Parashewanella spongiae: one gene and its partner. The protein of the gene in region 1 interacts with the protein of each later gene in a pairwise test. Links are inferred from orthologs where the notes say so. Each region holds a gene or a part of one and is shown in the gene's direction. Other genes may lie near its edges. The genes, in order: moeA and mobA.

The links.
Region 2: the proteins of moeA (region 1) and mobA interact in binary tests that used the Escherichia coli proteins (3 or more experiments, as listed by UniProt). The link is inferred for Parashewanella spongiae from one-to-one orthologs.

What each region holds. Positions count from the first base shown.
Region 1 is NZ_CP037952.1:5,344,124-5,356,399, forward strand. Bases 8,640-11,577 are described here. They hold moeA (molybdopterin molybdotransferase MoeA), read left to right. Parts: upstream 8,640-9,450; coding sequence 9,451-10,704; downstream 10,705-11,577. Other genes in these bases: ftnA (non-heme ferritin), read right to left, coding at 8,644-9,177; E2I05_RS21305 (hypothetical protein), read left to right, coding at 10,796-11,577. Outside these bases: heme exporter protein CcmB, read left to right, coding at 1-357; E2I05_RS21250 (heme ABC transporter permease), read left to right, coding at 358-1,116; heme exporter protein CcmD, read left to right, coding at 1,106-1,318; cytochrome c maturation protein CcmE, read left to right, coding at 1,302-1,763; E2I05_RS23100 (group II intron maturase-specific domain-containing protein), read right to left, coding at 2,075-2,266; E2I05_RS21270 (reverse transcriptase domain-containing protein), read right to left, coding at 2,395-3,090; E2I05_RS22190 (reverse transcriptase family protein), read right to left, coding at 2,972-3,499; E2I05_RS21275 (death domain-containing protein), read left to right, coding at 4,765-5,679; E2I05_RS21280 (DUF4097 family beta strand repeat-containing protein), read left to right, coding at 5,881-6,741; E2I05_RS21285 (GIY-YIG nuclease family protein), read right to left, coding at 6,955-7,224; ribB (3,4-dihydroxy-2-butanone-4-phosphate synthase), read left to right, coding at 7,694-8,377; E2I05_RS22195 (hypothetical protein), read right to left, coding at 8,447-8,596; more of E2I05_RS21305, read left to right, coding at 11,578-12,276. UniProt on the Escherichia coli protein: Catalyzes the insertion of molybdate into adenylated molybdopterin with the concomitant release of AMP.
Region 2 is NZ_CP037952.1:232,667-244,732, reverse strand. What follows is about bases 8,224-10,951. They hold mobA (molybdenum cofactor guanylyltransferase MobA), read left to right. Parts: upstream 8,224-9,168; coding sequence 9,169-9,735; downstream 9,736-10,951. Other genes in these bases: mutM (bifunctional DNA-formamidopyrimidine glycosylase/DNA-(apurinic or apyrimidinic site) lyase), read left to right, coding at 10,498-10,951; E2I05_RS00965 (hypothetical protein), read left to right, coding at 9,777-10,220; E2I05_RS00975 (putative porin), read right to left, coding at 8,224-8,811. In the rest of the region: E2I05_RS00990 (SPRY domain-containing protein), read right to left, coding at 1-820; E2I05_RS00985 (pentatricopeptide repeat-containing protein), read left to right, coding at 1,890-5,144; ltrA (group II intron reverse transcriptase/maturase), read right to left, coding at 5,359-6,639; more of E2I05_RS00975, read right to left, coding at 7,951-8,223; more of mutM, read left to right, coding at 10,952-11,316; E2I05_RS00955 (hypothetical protein), read left to right, coding at 11,393-12,066. UniProt on the Escherichia coli protein: Transfers a GMP moiety from GTP to Mo-molybdopterin (Mo-MPT) cofactor (Moco or molybdenum cofactor) to form Mo-molybdopterin guanine dinucleotide (Mo-MGD) cofactor.

The sequences.
Region 1 (12,276 bases):
TTAACGGGTATTCCATTGGTGTTAATTTCACCTTTGCTAGCTTTACTGCTTAATTTCGAGTCAAGCGCTTATATCGCGTTAATCATTACGCTTGCGCTTGGAACCCCTGTATTAAGTTTGTTGGGAGCTATCGGCGTTGCATTAACGGTAGGGTTAAATAAAGGTGGCGTTTTACTGAGTTTATTAATTCTTCCCCTTTATATTCCAGTATTAATTTTTGCGACAGGTGCAATAGATGCTGCCGGAATGAATTTACCCTATGGCGGTCAATTGGCTATAATATCAGCCATGTTAATCGGTTCGTTAATCATGGCGCCATTCGCTGTTGGCGCTGCTTTAAAAGTGAGTACAAATTAAATGTGGAAATGGTTACATCCCTATGCCGCACCAGAGAAAGCTTATCAACTTTCAGCTAAGTTTCTTCCTTGGTTTGCCGGACTTGGTTTTTCGTTAACATTGATCGGCACGATTTGGGGATTAATATTTGCGCCGGCCGATTACCAACAAGGTGACAGCTACCGCATCATCTTTATTCATGTACCGGCTGCGTCGCTATCTATGTCTCTTTATGTATCGATGGCTGTTGCCTCTTTTACCGGATTAGTCTGGCAATTGAAAATGGCCGACTGGGCAGCGGCATCTATCGCTCCTGTTGGCGCTATGATGACGTTTATTGCATTAATCACAGGATCTTTTTGGGGTAAACCCATGTGGGGGACTTGGTGGGTATGGGATGCACGATTGACTTCTGAACTAATGCAACTCTTTTTATATTTGGGAGTGATCGCGCTTTATGCGTCTTTCGAAGATAAGGTCGTAGCCGCTAGAGCGGCGGGCATATTAGCTATCGTCGGTGTGATTAATATTCCTATTATTAAGTATTCAGTTGAATGGTGGAGCTCCTTGCATCAAGGTTCGACCATTAAAATTACCGAAGAATCAGCTATGACTACTGATATGCTTTACCCCTTGTTGCTTAACATTCTTGGCTTTGGATTAATCGCTGGCGCCATTATTACATTACGCTTTAAAGCTGAAGTTATCGAACGATGCAGCATGCGACCTTGGGTAAAACAGTTAGCAAGCCAGAAAAATGGAGCCAAAGATGCAATTTGATTCGTTTCAAGACTTTTTAAACATGGGCGGATACGCGATCTATGTGTGGGTATCTTACGGTATCACTTTTGGTAGTTTGGCTATTTTGATTTATGCAAGCGCGACCAAAGAGAATAAAGTGCTTAAAAATATCACATTGAAACATAATCGTGAACAACGAATTAAAGCATCACGGAGAGCAAAAAATGAACCTGAGACGTAAGAAAAGACTGATTTTAGCCTCGACATTAATACTCGGCGTAGCGGCAATCACCTCTTTATTGCTCTATGCCCTGAATACTAACTTAAACTTGTTTTACACCCCTTCAGAAGTTGTTCAAGGTAAAAAAAACACTGGTATCAAGCCACAAATTGGCCAACGCATTCGCATTGGTGGCATGGTTTCTGAAGGTTCACTGCAACGAGATCCTGAAAGCTTACACATCCAATTTGCTGTACATGATGCGACTGGGCTAGAAATCATTGTCACTTATGACAATTTATTGCCCGATTTATTCCGTGAGGGTCAAGGTATTGTGGCACAAGGGATCCTAATTGGCCCTAATCAACTTGAAGCAACAGAAGTCCTCGCCAAACATGATGAAAACTACATGCCACCAGAAGTAGCTGAAGCAATGGGCAAGAACCACCAAAAACCACAGCAATAATTGAAACTTTAACCCTAAATAAATCGGTTGGGAGCGTTCATGTAGAGTAGGCTACTGGCTTCGCTATCGCTTATCCAGCAGCCTCTCTTCGATTCCGCGCATGAAGCTTTCCCTCACACGGCTCTGTTGTTACACTTCTCTCAGCTCCTTCACTTTGCTTATCATCTTGTCGTGGGTAAATATTCAAGACCTGCTTGGCGTAATTTTTCGTAAGCACCTCGTGATAGATACTTGCTCCGACGTTGACTTAAGCGGCGATGCCATCGATAGAATCGGTTTACTACAAATCCATTTATTCTTAAAAATATCGCTCAGGGATAACCTATCCCACCCAAATAGTGTTTCCACCCTCTCAGAACTTGATTTACTTTACTTATCAGAACACTAAGCGTATTTGAGGTTCGGTGTTTCACTATGGCTCTGAGTTTATTTTTCAGCTTTGTTTGGCTCTTCTTAGACGCTTGTATCTTAATGTAACTGATGCCTTTGATGAGGCCTGTGATCCGTTGAAGTAGAGTAGGCTACTGGCTTCGCTATCGCTTATCCAGCAGCCCCTCTTCGATTCCGTGCATGAGGTTTTCCCTCACACGGCTCTGTTGTTACACTTCTCTCAGCCCCTTCACTTTGCTTATCATCTTGTCGTGGGTAAATACTCAAGACCAGCTTGGCGTAATTTTTCGTAAGCACCTCGTGATAGATACTTGCTTCGACGTTGACTTAAGCGACGATGCCAGCGATAGAACCGGTTTACTACAAATCCATTTATTCTGAAAAATACACCTCTGGGATAACCTATCCCACCAAAATAGTGTTTCCATCCCCTCAGAACTTGATTAACCTTATTTATCAGTACGCCAAGTGTATTTGAGGTTCGATGCTTCACTATGTCTCTGATTTTATTTTTCAGCTTTGTTTGGCTCTTCTTAGACGCCTGTATCTTAATGTAACTGGTGCCTTTGATGAGGCCTGTGATCCGTTGAAAATTAAAACCGAGGAAATCAAACTCATTCATCAGCTTTCCCATATCCACACAGTGGGTTTTACTTTGATTTAGCTTCAGACCTTCATCACTTAATTGCTGTGTTATCCAGTCCAGTTGCTCTTGTGTGTAGGTTTGCTTATGAAGTACAACAAAATCATCTGCATAGGTAACGATTTTACACGGTGTTTTTTCGTGTATTTTCAAACAGAAATCGTTGAGATAGATGTTAGCCAGTAGTGGAGAGATAACTCCGCCTTGCGGAGTGCCACATCGGCTTGCTTCTATTCGCCATTTTCTGTTGACCGTCTCTACGCTGATGGGCGCTTCGACATGGTCGGTAGCCATAACTGTGTTCATGTAAATGAGGTTCGTAGACGGGTTGCATCACTATTGTCATCGCCATTTGCACAATTCTGTCACTGATTATCGGGATCCCAAGTTTCCGCGTTTTGCCGTTGTCTTTGAGTATTTCTACTCGTTTGACTGGGCTAGGTCGATAGTTTTTCTGTTGTAATTGAGTTTGAATTTCTTTTAACAGCGCAACGACTTTCTTTTGCTGCTCTAGATAACTGAATGTGATGCCATCAATTCCTGCTCCGCCTTTATTGGCTTTGCATCGTCGATAGGCTTCTTCGAGTATATCTAGGCGACTGAGTTTATCGTACAAGCTGTAAAATCGTAGCTCCGAGTTAAGCTTTGAGCGTAAGTAAAGTTTTCGCTGTAATATTCTGATATTTACTGGAGTGTTAGCCATATGGCAATTTCACCTCAAAAGTTACGTTAAAAAACGGGTGTAACACTGAGCCCCTTCCCTGATGTAAAGTTATGTTGTCTTCACGGTTAACCCTAAAAACATCAATTGAACGCTGAGTATACGAGTAACTATTTGAGCAATACGATGATTTTATTACCATGTTTTTCACCCAGTGAGTGAAGAGCTCTACGCTCACAAGCTTGCTAAAATGACTGCTATCTGCGTTGTAACTTTTGCAAGTAGAATAACTACTTGCTGCAAGCTACGTCTTACTATCAACCATTTTCTCTACGCTTGAGAACGCAGTCAACTGATGTTTCTAGGTTAACGGTACTATGGGCTCATCCGACTGCCTGAGCGCCCTATCTGAAATTTCGGTTTACCTTATATTCGGATAGTGGAAGTCACTACCTTCCAACACTCAGGCTCTCCCACGTTCACTTTATTTCCTTCAATACATGCCACTTCATATTACGCCGGAAGATCAAACAGATGCATTTACCAGTTGCTTCTCTGTTTGTGTCAGGGTTCGTCAACTAGGAAAGACTCCCCATCTTCATTTTTTGATTTACGACGCTTAACTGAATTCGCTTGATGCTGCGGCCTACATTGCATCTCAACCTTTATTCAAGGCCTTTGTCACAGGGCTTCATGTCATAGCGGTTACCCATTATGCATGCCCGTCAGATTTCGGGATGAACTGGTAATTATCCCGTCAGGTACGTTTCAACCTGATGGACTTATTATAAATAATAACGTTGCTGTCTCTGGTTTATGGCCATGTAATCGCTTGGCTGCGTATACGTTGAGACAAATCCCGCAACAGAATAAAGCGCTTCGTGGCGCTCCCTAGAAACATCAGTTGACTGCGTTCTCAAGCGTAGAAAAAGTGGCTGATAGTAAGGCGTAGCTTGCAGCAAATAGTTAATGAATCACCCCGCCCCAAGGGGCGAGGTATCAATTAGTTAGATAAAGTCGTTAGTCCGCCGCAAGCGGCGAGGAATTTACCCTGCTGAGATTAAAGTAAACGCTCATGACATCTATGCCTATCATGAACGTTTAGGTTAAAGCAGACAAAATATTTTGCTACTTATATTGCTTTATTCGCTCGTTAGATTATTAGAATTTAATTGCAACCAGCTTCAAGCAATCATCAAAAAACAGTTAAAAATACCACTTAAGCCATTAAATTAACAAAGATTAACTTAATTGCTAATAAAGTATAACTTAAACTGTGATTATCACTCTTTCAGGTTATCAATTATATGGCGGTTAATAATCATTACCACTACCACATTCATACCAGTGGCTCAGCTCAATACGCAAACTCCTCCCAAAATACACAGCAAAATACACTGCACATTGAAACAAATCGTAGTGCACTTTCAATCGCAGAACAAAATTATCTAGCAAAGTCACTAACAGACGACAACTTGATGGAACTGACTGAATTATTTGATGATAAATTATCAGAATCTTATGGAACATTCTTCGGTAATCTTGGTGCAACTGCTAATAATATTAAAGTAGCTCAGATGGATAATCACCATAATTATCGCCAAATAACACATGAATTATTTAGTGAAGCTTTAAAGAAAAACTTTAATGGAAGGCCTATCAGCTATTTATCTGCATTAAAGGCGTTCACCTATAGTGAACCAGCGGTTTTCAAACAACTTTATTCGCAAGCAATCACACAAATTCGACGTGAACTTATAAATCAAGCTCGTGCCCACGAAGAGGCTCAAGCCGCTCGTCAACTATTACTGCAGTGTCGGCCTACTATGACTCCAGTGAAAGAGCCAGTTTTAGAGGCTGATGAAGTAATGCCGGACATTTACACACAAGCAATATCAATTAAAGATTACGAGCAAATATCTGAATTACTATCTCATGTAGGTTGCCAAGGTGGAAACTGGGAACGTCTAGCGGGAAAATTAAGAGTTACCTTTGAAACAACATCTATCTTACGTAAAAATTATCGAGGTGACTGCAGTGGTGCTCAAGCACAACTAATAAAAATATGGTTAAAAGGCGAGCCCAACACGTTATCAAATAAAGCCCCCAAAAATGCAACAATAAAAGACTTAGCAGAAGCAATAAAACCAATGGATTACAGCCAATTTGAAAAAATTAAAATGTACGTTATAGAGAATAAAATATCATTATCATCTACTTAGAGCATCCTAAATAGAGTAACCAATTTCACCAAATTGTCGTCAAAATCATTCTAAAGTGAGGTCAAATTTAACAACTTGCCAATTGAATATACGTTACCCTTTTTAAATCAGCATGTTAACAGTTGGCATAAGATCTGCAAATACTCGTAACAATAAGATAATACGAAGTTACCGGACATAACATTTAATAGGGACATCAACATGAAACTCAGTTCAATTGCCGCTATCGTCATCGCCACTGTTGGTTTATCAGGATGCATAATCAACGTTAATGGCGCGACACCGCCAACCCATACCAGCCATGAAACACTTCAACTCAATGCAGCGGATCTTTCAATATTAAATGCTGAAGTTGGGGCTGGCGCATTAACCATTAAAGGTGTCCGCGGACAAACTAATGTACGTGTCGAAGCGGACATTAATACTTACCGTGATATCGAGCCAACGTTAACCCTCGAAAAAGATGGCCATCATGCCAAGTTAGTCGCTGAGTTTGACTCAAGCATAAATTTTAATCGTTCCCCATATATTGATATAGTGGTGACTGTGCCAGCAGCAATGGCCATGGACATTCACGATGGCTCTGGCTCTATAATCATAAACGGCGTTCAAGCTGACATCGCAATAACCGACGGCTCTGGCAGTATCAATATTGATGGTGGTGAAAAATTGGATATTAAGGATGGTTCAGGCTCTATTTCCATCGACAACGTGATGCAAAATATCAAAATTGCCGATGGCTCTGGCAGTATTGACATCAATGGCGGAAAAATGATTGATATTGATGATGGTTCAGGCTCAATTGATGTCACTAATGCCAATGGCCGCGTCGACATTAACGACGGCTCGGGCAGCATTAACCTTGAAAATATTAAGGGAAATTCCACCATTAATGATGGGTCTGGTTCCATTTATATCCGCCACGTTGATGGAGAGGTGGTTATCGATGATGGCTCAGGCGGCATTAATGTTGAATACACCAAAGGGCTTAAGATTATTGATGCAGGCTCTGGCAGCTTACATTTCAAGCACATTGATGGCCCAGTGTCTGTCGATGACTAGGGTCTGTTGAACTTTCTTGATTATTTTTGCAGCGATAAATTGTTTATTTTATGCAAGGCAGAGTTTGTGAGGTTTGGTTATTCCAAATAAGAAAACGATAACGCAGCAGAAAATTACTGTAATTGGTATAACCTTCTATAACCTACTTCCCGACGCAGGGAGGGATGCTGATTTTACCAACCAAAATCGGCTCCAGCCCTGCCCCCAAAAACATCAGCCCAATGTACACAAGATCAGCTTGTTTTTTCTTTTCATTTTTTTAATGACGACTTCTCGTCTTAAGGCGTCGCCTTGTGAACCTACATATTCACGATAAACTAACTTCAGCGGCCCTTTTCCTCTTAAAAATTTAGCCGTTTTAGCGCCATTGGCTTGATGCTCATTAAACCGCCGTTCAACATCATTGGTGCAACCCGTGTATAAATGCCCATTGGCGCACTCAATCATATATACCCACCAGCATTTTGGTTGTTTGTCTGTCATATTGTTTGATTAAATTTTATCTTTTCAAGCTGATGATTAATCCGCATACTATACCTCGCATAGTAAAAATGCACATTCTCAGGGCGGGGTGCAATTCCCCACCGGCGGTAATTGTGTTGACTTGATTCAACACAAAAGCCCGCGAGCGCCTGATATCAACTTCCTTGATGTTAGGGTCAGCAGATTTGGTGACTTTTATCCCCTTGATAAAACATTCCAAAGCCGATGGTAATGTTATGACACGTTTCATCGTCATCCTAAGTCCGGATGGAAGAGAATATGAAACCGATGACAGCCTGTGCTCGGCTTCGCTATTTTGCTGTTTTAGGGACGCTTTTATCTAGGCGCCCCTCATACAGCTGCACTTTTTTCATCAGCTATACTGTATTTTGCTGGTGATCTCGGTGTATCTCCGCATGCCCTGATCCAAACCATCCTTAAAGCAAGATAGGACTTACAGGAAATGATTATGGATCAGTCTATTATTTTTAAACATCGTTCAGATAATACAAAAGCAGTATCTCGTGTTCATGAGGCCATATCGGCGCTATCACAAGGCCGAGGCGTTCTGCTCATGGACGACGAAAACCGTGAAAACGAAGCGGATGTGATTTTTGCCGCCGAAACCCTCACGGTGGCGCAAATGGCATTGCTCATTCGTGACTGTAGTGGCATTGTGTGCTTATGTTTAACCGCAGCTCAAGTTGATCAATTAGCCTTACCTCCCATGGTAGAACGCAACAACAGTCAATATGGCACCGCATTTACCGTCAGCATTGAAGCCACTAAAGGAGTCACTACTGGGGTATCTGCCGCAGATCGAGTAACAACGATCAAAGCGGCAGTGGCACAGCATGCTAAACCTCAAGATTTAGCGAGACCCGGACACGTGTACCCACTAAAAGCACATAAAAATGGAGTATTTGGGCGCACAGGCCACACCGAAGGCACCGTTGATTTAATGCAACTTGCCGAATTAAACCCTGCGGGTGTGTTGTGTGAATTAATGAACCCCGATGGCTCCATGGCGAAAGGCAAACAAGTTTTGGCCTACAGCGAGCAACAACAAATGCCGCTGCTCAGTATCGAAGATATTCGTCAATATCGGAAAGCACTCGTTGGAAAAGCAAGTTATATCAATTACAGTAATTAATCCTTTAAAAGCTGTTCGATAATATAAAAGCAGCCGAGGCTGCTTTTATATTAAAACTGTTAGAGAGCGCTAATTTGGCTTTTGTGTATCATAATCGACATCGATTATGTCTTTATCTTTAAGATGATTTTCGAGTCTTGTAAGTCGAACCAATGCCATCATCCCAAACAAAAACCCCACTAAACCAAAGGTAAATCCTATTATCGCAAAACTGTCCATGTTAATGCTCCAATTTCCTTACTCTCGTTATCTTGCTCTAGCGTATCTTATTCAACTGAGGTTTGACCATTCATGACACTGTCATGACCTTGGCCAACCATCGCTTCTAAATCTTTATCAATGAAAAACAATGCCTTGCCATCTTCACCGACGAGGCGAATTTTATCTACGATAGATTTAAAGAGTTTCTCTTCTTCATGCTGCTCGGCCACGTACCATTGCAAAAAATTAAACGTCGAATAATCATGATTAGTAAACGCCGCATGCGCCAATTCATTGATCTTATTTGTGATCATCTGTTCGTGTTCATAGGTGTATTCGAATAATGATAACAGAGACTTAAATTCAGACGGCGGGGCGTCAATTGCACCAATCAGCGGCACGCCACCCGTTTCACTCACGTAAGTGAATAATCGACGCATGTGACCCATTTCTTCAGCCGCATGATCACGCATAAATTTAGCGCCACCATCAAAGCCTTGGTCTTCACACCATGCACTCATCTGCAAATACAAATTTGAAGAGAAGAACTCCAAATTAATCTGTTCGTTCAACTTGCCAATCATTGCTTTAGATAACATAGCCTTACCTCAATTCTTTTTGTCTATCAGTATCTAACTTTAGCGATACTTCGATTCACTGCACGGTATTTTGCGCCACCTTTTTGATAAAAGCAACATAACCGCACAACTAAGCCTTTGTTAAATAGGAATAATTTTTATTTAGAAGTTCATCTTGTTTTCTATGATGATTTGGTTTTAGATCAAAGTTACATCGACTTTCATTTTCAACAGCCAATAAAGCCGTGGCATAATGCTTACAATTATACCGCTGACACGTTAAAGAGTTGTTCTATGCCTTCTGTTATTGATCCTTGCGCATTACCTGAATTAATTCACCCTGATGATGCACTTCCCATGCTGCTCAAGCAGGTCAATACCATTTCAGAAACGACAACACTAGATTTAGCCGATGCGCTCGATTTTGTGTTGGCAGGCGACATCCAGTCTTCAATTAATTTACCGCCTTTTGATAACTCTGCAATGGATGGTTATGCGTTTCGCTTTAGCGACTTAGATCATAGCCTATCGATTACCTCGCTGACATTAGTAGGCACCGCGTTAGCAGGCCATCCATTTTCAGGTGAATTGCATGATGGTTGCTGCATTCGCATCATGACTGGCGCGCCTGTTCCTAATGGCTTGGATACCGTTCAAATGCAGGAACTCACGCAAGCTAAAGATAATCGTATTTCTATCACCCACCCAAAAAAACAAGGTGCGAATATACGCACATTAGGTGAAGAAGTTAATGTCGGGCAAACCGTACTGAGCAAAGGCACGAGGATCCGCGCTGCTGAACTTGGTGTATTAGCCACCTTAGGCATGGATAAAGTCAGCGTCATTCGCAAACTCAAAGTAGCTTTTTTCTCTACCGGTGACGAGCTCAAGCCTGTCGGCACTGAACTTAAAAAAGGTCAAATCTACGACTCTAATCGTTATTCAATCAAGGGGTTACTCAGTAAAGCGCAAGTTGAATGGTTAGATCTTGGGATCATTGAAGATTGTCCACAAGCCATTGAACAAGCATTTAATCAGGCTGCTCAGCAAGCCGATCTCGTGCTCACATCTGGTGGCGTATCAGTCGGTGATGCCGATCATGTCAAACAAGTCTTAGATAAAGTTGGCGAAATCACTTTTTGGCGCTTAGCCATGAAACCCGGTAAACCCTTTGCCATGGGCAAGCTTAATAATGCCATTTTCTGTGGATTACCCGGTAATCCTGTTGCTTCAATGGTGACGTTTTATCAATTGGTGATGCCATTGATTGAGAAAATGCAAGGACAAGGGCAAAACCCGCGCTTAAAAGTACAAGCTATATTAACCAATGACATTCGCCGAAAACCCGGCCGCGTTGAATATCAGCGAGGGGTATTAACTTATGATAACCAAGGCCAACTCAGTGTAGCAACGACCGGTGCGCAAGGTTCAGGAATGTTAACCTCAATGAGTACAGCAAACTGTTTTATTCATATTCCTCGGGAACAAGGCCAACTATTGTCAGGGGAAACGGTAATCGTAGAGCCGTTTAATTTCGTATTATCGTAACCGTCATCCCCGAACACACCAACCATTTACTACACTTATGTTTATTCATCGCATTTTATTGCTTATGTAACTTACTGATGGTGTAGTAAATATGGATGGCTCTTCTCGCTCAAGTTCATTACAACAAACTCAGCAAAGTCCAAGCTATGAAGACTTTACTTGTGTTGATGCTCCTGAAGATAGCGTAACTGATGAGTTTGTCTTTGTTAATCAGTTTGATTCAAAGCAATGGGTGGGCAAATTATTACCTGATCGCCCTGCTCCACATTCAACGGCGGCCGTTGATCCAACGCTTGCCCCCAAAGCTAAAGAACAAGCAAGAGTAGAGCAACACTACAATACAGCATTAGCCATCAAAAAGTTATTTTCTGAAGAGGAAAAGATTCTTCAACACACCAAACCAAGCTTCAAAGAAAAAGGGTTCGAAATATTAGCAAAAATAGGACTTAAGGAACGTCCCACAAAACCCACAGCAACATTAACAGAACGCGCAGCGAAACAACTTGTCGATCGCGGTGTCATAACCCAAGAGCAAGCCGATGATTATATTCATCTGGATGAAAGCGCCTACAAAATTCAAGTTTTCCACCGCAATTTTGCCCATAGACGTCTCCAAAAAATAAAAGAGCAGCGTACTAATTTGCATAAAAAGCTTGGAACTGTGCAAATGTACTATCAGTCCAAAAAAAATCCCTCAGTGAAAGCGACATATACTTTTGACATAGAAGAAAAACTTCCTCCAGTAAGAACCATTAGTAGCGTACCTGAGTCGCGGCCTTCAGGTGGCTCCAAACGAGTGGATGGAATGGACAGTGAATACATACAATTGACCGACCTTAGTTATTTTCGAAATAAACTTAAGCACCAAACTGAATTAATAAATGTGTATCGGTCACATGCTGAAAACCCCATTATTTGTAAAGCTATGCCAATTGATGAACACAGTACAATTGGCGTTTATGGCGGCCGCGATCTGCACTCGCAACCGCAAATTTTACCTATTGTCTCTTTTTGGGGCATTTGCGAAACCGTTGAGCAGGCTCATTCTCATCAAGAATATTTTAACGATATTAAATCAGCCAATATGGTGCACCGTAGCCATTTGAAAGGGCTTCATAGTGATATTAAACTCGACATGCCACAAGTAAAACTGATTGATTTAGATGAGTACACCACATCAAAAATGGATTTACCTGCCAAAGCCAGTGGTTCTCCATTCTATATTACATCCTCATTATTAGATAAGAAGAAATCAGGGGATCTTGAGGCATGGCAATCTGCCGATAATTATGCACTGTTAATTTCACTAATGGAATCAACGTCAGCAGAAGCCGCTAGGGGCATCAATTTATTTAAAAAACAACATACTCAAAGAGTAAAACGATATAGGCAAGAAATGGTGCCACGAGCCGGCATACTGAGTGCTCAAGATCCAACACCTTTTGTGGCTTGGGCTAAACAATTTGTTCTTCCACAGTATCAAACTCAAGTTATTCAGTTTTTGGTAAACCCAAGCGAGCATCCTTTAGATGAGTCGGTGAAACAAATTATTAATTGGAATGCCGCCTCAAC
Region 2 (12,066 bases), 5.1 Mb from region 1 along the record:
GGGCTAGTGATAACTTTAAATCCCCACACAAGTAAATACCTCCTTCATAACTGCGGTATAAGAAGGTATTACGGTGATGATAAAAACGTTCTACCTTCTTTGTCATTAACTCTTTATCAGAAATAAAAGGGTAGCGAACCAGCCCAATGCAAGTTGCCGAACCAAGGTCAGTGATAACGTTGAAGGTTAATTTGTGTTGACCTGCATTGAGTGGGCCTCCTATTAAGACATAAGCATTTCCTTGCTGAACTTCTGTTCTCGTCACCACTTTAGAATCAAAATCAACCTCTACAGGGCCTTCTTGTTGCGTGAAAGTCACTTGTTCGGTTACATCTAACAACTCAGGCGCAATACTTGCCGCCGTTACACGCCGTTTAAGCTGCTTTAGCTCTTCTCCATTTATTCTCAAAGCCTCATCGCGCGTTGCACTATGTCTTGACCCTTCATCGGAATGAAATTCAGATATTTCCCGTAGCTCTTTTGAGAACACAACCTGCCCATCAATCCCAAGCGACACTCGTTGCATGGCTCCCGCTTCAGAATCATATTTATCTAATGCAAACGAAATTCGTTCTTTATCAGCAGTTGGTAATAAGGTTTGAATATTACAAAAGTATGCTCTCAATGCATCAGCATTGGCTGTTTCAGTCGCTCGATTTAATTTCCAGACATTGTTGGCGAGCACAGTCAGCGATGACTCAGTTTCTGAGCCAAGTTCTGTGGATACGTCTTCAATTAATTTCAAGTTACAAGAGGATCGATAATCACTTTCGGCAGTAATGTTTGGAGCTAAAAAAAATGACCGCGCTACTTCAATCATATAATTTCACCCATGAAAACGTGTTCAAATCATAAATCACACCAGCAATGCTTTACCCTAGAAACATCAGTTGACTGCGTTCTCAAGCGTAGAAAAAATGGCTGATAGTAAGGCGTAGCTTGCAGCAAGTAGTTATTCTACTTATAAAAGTTACAACGCAGATAGCAGTCATTTTAGCAAGCTTTTGAACGTAGAGCACTTCACTCATTGGGTGAAAGCCATGATGATAAAATCATCGTATTGCTCAAACAGTTATACCAATTACAATAATTAACTTCCCACTCAGTAAGAGCTAAAGGATTTCAGTACAAGGCGCAAGTTTGAAGTACTTTCGGGATAATCCAAAAACTTGTAACCTAGTAATGGAATCCTTTAGTCTTGCCCTTCGGGAGCTTGTATGTTTTCAAATTACTACGCAAAATTGTCTCAACGTAGCAATGTAATAACGACAGTTTTGTATGTCGGTAATAACTATGCCTTCATCAATTTCACTTGTACTTTGAACACATACATAGCTCTGAGCTGAGAATTTAATTACTGTAATTGGTATTACTCATATACTCAGCGTTCAACTGATGTTTTTAGGTTTATTGCATTAGGCACTCATATTCACTAACGAGGTTATAACGCATCAACATCAACTTTATGAAATTAATATTTTTTCACGAGCGAATTCAAATGTGCCCTGCAAGGAGTGCGATGACACGGCCAACAAAATGAAGCACATAAATTTCTGTTGATAATAAAGGTTGATATAAAATGGCTTAAATCAACCCTAAAATTGACAGGTTTTCACGTGAAGTTTGATAATTTTTTTGGAACAAATGAGTTTAAAAAATAATATAGTTTGATAATTCTTAACTCATTTTTTGGACTGAACCAATTTACGCACAATTTCATTATTTTTTTGAGTCTGAGATACAGCTATGAGCTACCAAACGGCTCCCTGTGTGGTGGATAATTTTCTGTTATACATTTATAGAATGCCTTAAAGCTGAATATTTTTGTATTTATCATTTCAGTGCGTTATTTCTTAGCTTGTTAATTCACTCACTTATTGAGTAATGTGATGGCGACAGTGCGCACTCCTGCTGAGCAACAATCAATATATAGATTCATGCTCAAAAGCCTCCAAGAATACCCTAGCGAAGCTCTATCCTATCTTAACTTTGAGGTTTCAAGGTTTGATGGTGATGAAAACTTACAACAGGGTTATCAAAGATTAAACAAAACCGATAGACAAAAGCTGTATGATTTTTTCAACAATAAGTCATCGTCGACTCGCTCTAACTCTCGCACACGAGAGACTCATTATTGTATGAAGCCAAGTAATGTTCGCCAACGTTTTGCAACTGAGCCCCGCTCCATTACTCCTAAATCGAGCATTCGATATACCAAGCAAATACAGCAACCACCTTCCTCACCTAATTCCTTTTTTACTCAGACTAGTGCGCTCATCCACTCTTGGAAACTTAAACAGAAAACCAAGAATCAACTGGGTATTGAGTTAAATGTATTAATTGGTGGTTGCACTAAACTTTCGCAGCTTATTGAAATCATTCACAGCCTAAAAAGCGACAAACAGGTCATGGAAACATCATGGGACATAAGGTTAATCCATAAACTGTTACACAAAGCGGCCGAGTTTTCTGACAGCCATTCATCTAATTTTGACGGCATTTTTAGTGACATAACACGATTTAAATCGTTCTATGAATCGAAAACATGCACACTATTATTGAAATTAATTAAGTTAAATTTAAATTATTCAGATGCCAAAAGGTTGGTGCTAAGCAATGCAGCTGAAGCCAGCTTAATACAACAATGGGGCGTTGAGCTTGATGTTGCCATATACAATGCCTTTATCACGGTATGCGCTAAGACTGGCCAGTTTGATAGTGCTTGGCAACTGGTGTGTGATGATAAGCCCGTGATGGCACCTCATTTGCCATTAAAAGCTAATCAAATCACCTGCATGAATTTGCTGACGGCCTGCGCTGAAATGGAGCGTTTTACAGAAGCCAAATCATTGGTGTTGGGCGATACAGCTACAGCCAGCTTAATGCAACAATGGGGCATCAAGCCTGATGATGCCATTTACAATGCCTTCATCACGGTATGCGCTAAAACTGGCAAGTTTGATAGTGCTTGGCAACTGGTGTGTGGTGATAAACTCGTGATGGCACCTCATTTGCCATTAAAAGCCAATCAAATCACCTGCATGAATTTGCTGACGGCCTGCGCTGAAATGGATCGTTATGCAGAAGCCAAATCATTGGTATTGGGTGATACAACTACAGTTACAGCCAGCTTAATGCAGCAGTGGCGCATCAAGCCTAACGTTGCCATTTACAATGCTTTTATCAGGGTATGCGCTAAAACAGGCCAGTTTGATAGTGCTTGGCAACTGGTGTGTGGTGACAAGCCTGTGATGACGCCTTATTTGCCATTAAAAGCCGATAAAATCACCTGCCTGAATTTGCTGACGGCCTGCGCTGAAGCGGGGCGTTATGCCGAAGCCAAATTATTAGTGTTGGGCGATGGCGATACAGCCAGCTTAATGCAGCAATGGGGCATTAAGTCTAATGTTGCCATTTACAATGCTTTTATCAGGGTATGCGCTAAAACAGGCCAGTTTGATAGTGCTTGGCAACTGGTGTGTGGTGATAAGCCTGTGATGGCACCTCATCTACCACTAAAGTCAGATTCAATCACCTGCATGAATTTGCTGTCTGCCTGCGCTGAAACGGGGCGTTATGCAGAAGCCGAATCATTGGTGTTGGGCGATGGCGATACAGCTACAACCAGCTTAATGCAGCAGTGGTTCATCAAGCCTGATGTTGCCATTTACAATGCTTTTATCAGGGTATGCGCTAAAACAGGCCAGTTTGATAGTGCTTGGCAACTGGTGTGTGGTGATAAGCCTGTGATGGCACCTTATCTACCACTAAAGGCAGATTCAATCACCTGCCTAAATTTGCTGACGGCCTGCGCTGAAGCGGGACGTTATGTCGAAGCCAAGTCATTGGTGTTGGGCGATGACGATGGCGATACAGTCAGCTTAATGCAGCAGTGGTGCATCAAGCCTGATGTTGCCGTTTACAGCACCTTTATCACGGTATGCGCTAAAACGGGCCAGTTTGATAGTGCTTGGCAACTGGTGTGTGGTGATAAGCCCGTGATGGCACCTCATCTACCACTAAAGGCTGATTCAATCACTTGCCTGAATTTGCTGGCTGCCTGCGCTGAAACAGGGCGTTATGCAGAAGCCAAATCATTGGTGTTGAGCGATGGCGATACAGCTAGCTTAATGCAGCAATGGGGCATCAAGCCTAACGTTGCCATTTACAGTGCCTTTATCACGGTATGCGCTAAAACTGGCCAGTTTGATAGTGCTTGGCAACTGGTGTGTGGTGATAAGCCCTTGATGACACCTCATTTGCCATTTAAGGCCAATCAAATCACTTGCATGAATTTGCTGGCTGCCTGCGCTGAAGCGAGGCGTTATGCAGAAGCTAAATCATTGGTGTTGGGCGATACAGATACAGCCAGCTTAATGCAACAATGGAACATCAAGCCTGATGTTCCCGTTTACAGTTCCTTTATCACGGTATGCGCTAAAACGGGCCAGTTTGATAGTGCTTGGCAACTGGTGTGTGGTGATAAGCCTGTGATGGCACCTCATCTACCACTAAAGGCTGATTCAATCGCTTGCCTGAATTTGCTGGCTGCCTGCGCTGAAACAGGGCGTTATTCAGAAGCCAAATCATTGGTGTTGGGCGATGATGATACAGCCAGCTTAATGCAACAATGGGGCATCAAGCCTGATGTTGCCATTTACAATGCCTTTATTAAAGTATGTATTAAGGCTAAGGAATTTGACGCTGAAATATGGTATTTAGAAAAAATAATGAACAAATGTGACATGAGTACTCCTTCACAAATACATGCTCAACTTGCGCCGCTTGAAAAAGATAATTTTGCAAGCATGATTGATAAAGGGATAACAGAAGGAATATATAAAAAAAATGTTGGCTTAATGAATCATTGTATCGATTTGCATATGGATAAAATCTTCGAAGGACATTCAGGCAATGGTACACATATTCGAGGTGTTCCATTAGCTTTCGCAAAACTATTATTTTGTTACCACAAAAAAAACAATGAAAACAACATAACATCGATCATAACTGGATATCATGGTAATAATACGTTAAAAAGTGGAATGATAAGTTTTCTCAAAGATGAATTTGAACTTGAGTTTATCGAGGATAGATTCAACTCAGGAATGATAGTATTGAGCAAGTCTGTCCATATAACTTGATACTCGCGAGCACACTTTTTAGTATGATCGCATCATAAAATGAATATCATAGAACAACGACAATATTAAAATGTTAATTGCATTTTTGTTTTAAGTAGAGTAGGCTACTGGCTTCGCTATCGCTTATCCAGCAGCCCCTCTTCGATTCCGTGCATGAGGTTTTCCCTCACACGGCTCTGTTGTTACACTTCTCTCAGCCCCTTCACTTTGCTTATCATCTTGTCGTGGGTAAATACTCAAGACCAGCTTGGCGTAATTTTTCGTAAGCACCTCGTGATAGATACTTGCTTCGACGTTGACTTAAGCGACGATGCCAGCGATAGAACCGGTTTACTACAAATCCATTTATTCTGAAAAATACACCTCTGGGATAACCTATCCCACCAAAATAGTGTTTCCATCCCCTCAGAACTTGATTAACCTTATTTATCAGTACGCCAAGTGTATTTGAGGTTCGGTGTTTCACTATGTCTCTGAGTTTATTTTTCAGCTTTGTTTGGCTCTTCTTAGACGCCTGTATCTTGATGTAACTGGTGCCTTTGATGAGGCCTGTGATCCGTTGAAAGTTAAAACCGAGGAAATCAAACTCATTCATCAGCTTTCCCATATCCACACAGTGGGTTTTACTTTGATTTAGCTTCAGACCTTCATCACTTAATTGCTGTGTTATCCAGTCCAGTTGCTCTTGTGTGTAGGTTTGCTTATAAAGTACAACAAAATCATCTGCATAGGTAACGATTTTACACGGTGTTTTTTCGTGTATTTTCAAACAGAAATCGTTGAGATAGATGTTAGCCAGTAGTGGAGAGATAACTCCGCCTTGCGGAGTGCCACATCGGCTTGCTTCTATTCGCCATTTCCCGTTGACCGTCTCTATGCTGATGGGCGCTTTGATAAAGCTTTTCAGCAAACTCAGAAAGCTGCTGTCGCTTATTCGCCTTTCTACTTTTGCCATCAACTTAGCGTGCGGGATGGTATCGAAATAGGCGCTCAAGTCAGCATCAAGTACGTGCTGATAGCCTTGTTTTAGGCTCATTTCAATGACTTTTACCGCTTGCTGGGCGCTTCGACATGGACGATAACCATAACTGTGTTCATGTAAATGAGGTTCGTAGGCGGGTTGCATCACTATTGTCATCGCCATTTGCACAATTCTGTCACTGATTATCGGGATCCCAAGTTTCCGCGTTTTGCCGTTGTCTTTGAGTATTTCTACTCGTTTGACTGGGCTAGGTCGATAGTTTTTCTGTTGTAATTGAGTTTGAATTTCTTTTAACAGCGCAACGACTTTCTTTTGCTGCTCTAGATAACTGAATGTGATGCCATCAATTCCTGCTCCGCCTTTATTGGCTTTGCATCGTCGATAGGCTTCTTCGAGTATATCTAGGCGACTGAGTTTATCGTACAAGCTGTAAAATCGAAGCTCCGAGTTAAGCTTTGAGCGTAAGTAAAGTTTTCGCTGTAATATTCTGATATTTACTGGAGTGTTAGCCATATGGCAATTTCACCTCAAAAGTTACGTTAAAAAACGGGTGTAACACTGAGCCCCTTCCCTGATGTGAAGTTATGTTGTCTTCACGGTTAACGGTACTATGGGCTCATCCGACTGCCTGAGCGCCCTATCTGAAATTTCGGTTTACCTTATATTCGGATAGTGGAAGTCACTACCTTCCAACACTCAGGCTCTCCCACGTTCACTTTATTTCCTTCAATACATGCCACTTCATATTACGCCGGAAGATCAAACAGATGCATTTACCAGTTGCTTCTCTGTTTGTGTCAGGGTTCGTCAACTAGGAAAGACTCCCCATCTTCATTTTTTGATTTACGACGCTTAACTGAATTCGCTTGATGCTGCGGCCTACATTGCATCTCAACCTTTATTCAAGGCCTTTGTCACAGGGCTTCATGTCATAGCGGTTACCCATTATGCATGCCCGTCAGATTTCGGGATGAACTGGTAATTATCCCGTCAGGTACGTTTCAACCTGATGGACTTATTATAAATAATAACGTTGCTGTCTCTGGTTTATGGCCATGTAATCGCTTGGCTGCGTATACGTTGAGACAAATCCCGCAACAGAATAAAGCGCTTCGTGGCGCTCCCTAGAAACATCAGTTGACTGCGTTCTCAAGCGTAGAAAAAATGGCTGATAGTAAGGCGTAGCTTGCAGCAAGCAGTTGTTCTACCTGAAAAAGTTACGCAGACAGCAGTCATTTTAGCAAGTTTGTGAGCGTAGAGCATTTCACTCATTGGATGAAAAACATGATAATAAAATCATCGTATTGCTCAAACAGTTACTCGTATACTCAGCGTTCAACTGATGTTTTTAGGTTTAATGTTCTAAATGATTTTGGGGCAAAAGCGAGTTGATTTACCCAGACGATAAACGGTACAAACAAGCAAAAAATGACAAACTTTATTATAAAATATCAAGCTTTATTATAGTCGCACAATAAAAAGCCAGTTGAATTTAGCAACTGGCTTTATGATCATAATTTAACCTAAACATATCAATTGAACGCACAATTTAACTTTAATCTATTGAAGTTAAATACAAGATTAAACAACCCGAATTCACCCATCAGGTGAGTGCTGAACATTCATATACTTGCCAAAATCACCGCTAGCTGCGTTATAAATTTTGCAAGTAGTAACGAAGTAACGACAGTTTTGTATGTCGATAACCACTACTAGCTGCTATTCATGCCTTGCTATCAATAATTTTTTCTGCGTATATTAACGCTCCCAACCAATTTATTTAGGTTTAAGGACAAAGGCCTACTTTTGTTCCACAGGCCTCAACTAAAAACGACCACTCAATCCAACCGAGTAGTAGACACCATCAATATCTGGTTTAAACAGCTTATTTACATTGAATTTAGCTGTAATAGAGTCCGTCAACTTTAAAACATAACTGGCATTACCTTCGAAAGCTTCCTCGTCTCTGTCATCACCGTCTTGCCGAGAATAACCCAGACCAATACTTAGCGTATCCATAAGATACCAATCCGCGTCTGCAGAGTAATAAGTCAGATCACCTGAAGAACTCGTCTGCGTTGTCGCAGAAGTTTGCTTAGTATCCCAAGAGCTGCGGCCGATGCCGGCTTTTAAATACAAACCTGAAGTTGTTTCAAACGCCGTATAGCTCTCGACACCAATACCATACGTGTCACCCTCAGTCACTTTACGGCTTGTTAGATCTTTCTTGGTTAAATCATCTTCCGAATGTTCATAGTTTACGTAAATAGCAGCCGTTTCTGTGAAAAAGTAACCAACTGAAACACCATAACTGTCTTGTTCATTATCATATTTATTCGATTCTGAACGATCATAGCTACCAGAAATATACCACTGAGAATCTAGAAAATACTGACCATCTAGAACAAGATTGTCATTTTTCTTTTTATCGGCTTCAATGTAGTTCACACCAAAATTTGATGTCCGGCTTAAAAATCCCGTTAAATTATAAGGACGGTTACTTTTCTCAACATTGTCGAGATAATAACGGTACGCACCTTTCCAATAACTACTGTCTGAGTTATCGCTGTTTGAGCTATACACAAGCTTTGCTTCATGTTGATAGGAGCTGCGGCCTTCTGCAGCATAAGCTGCGCCATTTATCATTCCAATACACAATGCAAGATAACTTATCCGTAACTTCATAACCTTTCCTTGTCTCTGACGTTGATTTCTCAACAAACAATCGGAGTATAGAAGAGCATATTCAATCTCGCCAATTGCAGCAAAGTACTATCACAGCTGGATTAGCGGGCATTTTATCGTTTTGGCATTAAATTAATTGATAAAAATGTGAACAAAACACTTGCGAACAATAATGAGAATGATTACTATTAGCTTGCGTTCCAAAACTCACTTAAGAAAATTCACGGTATGTTGGTTGCGAATTTTCTTATTTGAGTCTGCAAGCACAACATTGCTCACACACTCTTTGTGGCCGGACTCATCATCCGGCTATTTTTTTGCTAAAATCCCACCAAATTCCTGTTAATTTTAATTCCTATGACATCAGTGACAGAAGCTTTTATCCTTGCAGGAGGCCAAGGCCGACGTATGGGGTATCAAGACAAAGGTTTAGTTGAATACCAAGGGTTACCATTAATCAAACACGTCATTGATGCTATCACCCCGCAAGTACAACAGCTCAATATCATTGCGAATCGCAATATCGATACCTATAAAAATTTCGACTGCCCCGTATACAAAGACAAGCAACGGGGTTTTTTAGGGCCATTAGCTGGGATTCAAACCGCTTTTAATCATTGTCAGGCCGACTTATTATTAATTGTGCCTTGTGACACGCCTCTATTACCAAGCAATTTATACCAGCAACTTGAACAACAACTGATTAATAATAACGCTAATCTAGCCATTGCCTGTGATGAGCTAAAAACCCACCCAGTGATCATGTTAGTGAAAACTACATTAGCCACCAGCTTAAACAGTTATCTTGCTTCTGATCAGCGAAAGGTGATGAAATGGTGTGAACAAGAGCATTGCTGCAAGGTGATGTTTAACAGTCACTATTTCACTAATTTTAATACCATAGAATCAACAATTGATTCATAAGCTGTTAAACTCAAATCATCACCTGAATTCAAGTAAACGTTATGGCATTAGCTCGTAGGCAATGGAACAATATCATTATTTTTTGTTGTATTTTTATGGTCGCAACACTGTCTTTTTTGCAGCAGAAAACCACTGATATTCCGAGCTCAGCGCAACCTCTTTTTGATCAGAATATTCACCTGTCGCAATTACAGCTTGATGCAGTATGGTTTAGCCAAAATAATAAAAAAGGTCAGTGTGATCGTCGCGTATCCAATTGCCAAGCTTGGAAACAGGCTTGGAATAATGTCCAAGTATCTCCCGTTACACTTTCCGATATACCGACTGAAGATCCCCTTGAACTCATACTCACCATTGCAGATTCTCCTGCCGAGCAAGTATGGTTACTTTTTCCTGATAAAGGCTTATTAAAAACATCTTCTGGCAACTGGTACTTAATCCCACCCAGTCAACGTCAACACTTATTACCTAAATTAGTTCAATAACTTGAGTGCTGCGCAAGTGTACTTTTATTGGTTTTTCATGAAACTGACGTTTTGGCTAAATCCCCTATTAGCCGCATTTAAGCTTTAAGTCAGACGGAGTGATGTCTTCGTCATTCATCGTTACTTACTGGGAATTTTCACCAACCCAAACCAACAACAAATGGTGCAGATCATGAAATTTTTAAATCCTAAAATATCGCAAAAAATCACGTAAGATAATTTTCATGCTCTCGCAAATACCTTATGATGATAAAAGCCAAAAACAATCAAGAATCCGATGCCTGAATTACCTGAAGTAGAAGTGACACGTCAGGGCATTGCGCCCCACTTAATCAATCAAACACCTGTTGAACTTATTATTCGCAACAGAAGTTTGAGATGGCCGATCCCTGATGTCGCTCAAAATATTATTGGACAAAAAATTCGTGCTGTATATCGCCGCGCTAAATATTTGCTGGTAGAAACCCAAGCGGGTACGACCATCATTCACCTTGGAATGTCTGGTAGTTTACGCGTACTTCCTGTTAATACCCCTATTGAAAAACATGATCATGTTGACTTGGTACTCGATAATAAAAAGCTATTGAGATTTAACGATCCTCGTCGTTTTGGTGCATGGCTTTGGTACGAGCTGCCAATGGAAAATCATCCATTATTCTCTAAGCTCGGCCCTGAGCCACTAACAGACAGTTTTAATGTAGAACAGTTTTCCACTGCACTTATCGGCAAGACAAAGGCCATTAAACTGTGTTTAATGGACAATCATATGGTGGTAGGGGTCGGTAACATTTATGCCAATGAAGCCTTATTTAAGGCAAAAATAAATCCAAGCGCCGCTGCAGGGCAAGTGGATCACGCTCGCTTAGGTGAACTTGTGAGTGCAGTAAAAGATATTTTGGCGAAGGCAATAACCCAAGGTGGTACCACTCTCAAAGATTTTACCAACGCCGAAGGAAAGCCTGGTTATTTTGCTCAAAAACTCCATGTATATGGCCGTGGCAACCAAACTTGTGATGTCTGTGGTCATTTATTATCAGAGATAAAACTCGGTCAGCGCACCACGGTTTTTTGTGGTATTTGCCAGCCTATCAAATAGTGAACAATGTTTAATTTATTACATTAAGACAATATCGCTATAATGCTCTGACTTTTAAAAATTAACTCGCATTGAAATGTCAACACCAGTTAGCCGCACTATTCAAATCACATCAGTGTCTAACCTTGCTCATGCATCTGCTGAATACTTTCAGAGTCAGGGGACAACACAAACACACCAAGATCACGAAATCCCCTTGGTTGACTTTAGAAGCATAAATAAAAGTTTTATTGCTCGTACGCCTAAGCTTTTTAGTAAAGAAACACTTCGACAAGCCCTTGCTTATTATCACGGTGGGCATAATCGGGATCCAACTGTAATCGAAAAACCAAGTATAACCTTAAGGCAAGGTTCCACTCGCTGTAACCATCTACGTTTTACTAATTTGATTGGGCGAATACATGGCGCAATAAGAATGGATGACTGCACATCAACAGAGTTAGAACAAATAACATTTACTTCTGAATGCCAAATTGACAATATCGATGAGATAAAAAAAGCTCTAAAAGAAAACAATATACCTGAAAGTCTTAAAAATTTAGTTTTAGAAGCTGTCCCTGTTATCGCTAAAGCGGCCAGATTAGAAGGGGAAACCGTTTTCATCAACTCCGTTGTACTTCGCTACCCCATGAACCGAGCATCATATCGGAAATTAGGCGAGTTTCCATGGCATAAAGATCCAAACAGCCTAACGGTGACTTGTGTACTTAATCCGCCAAAGCTCGAAATAATACCCCATACTCAATGTCT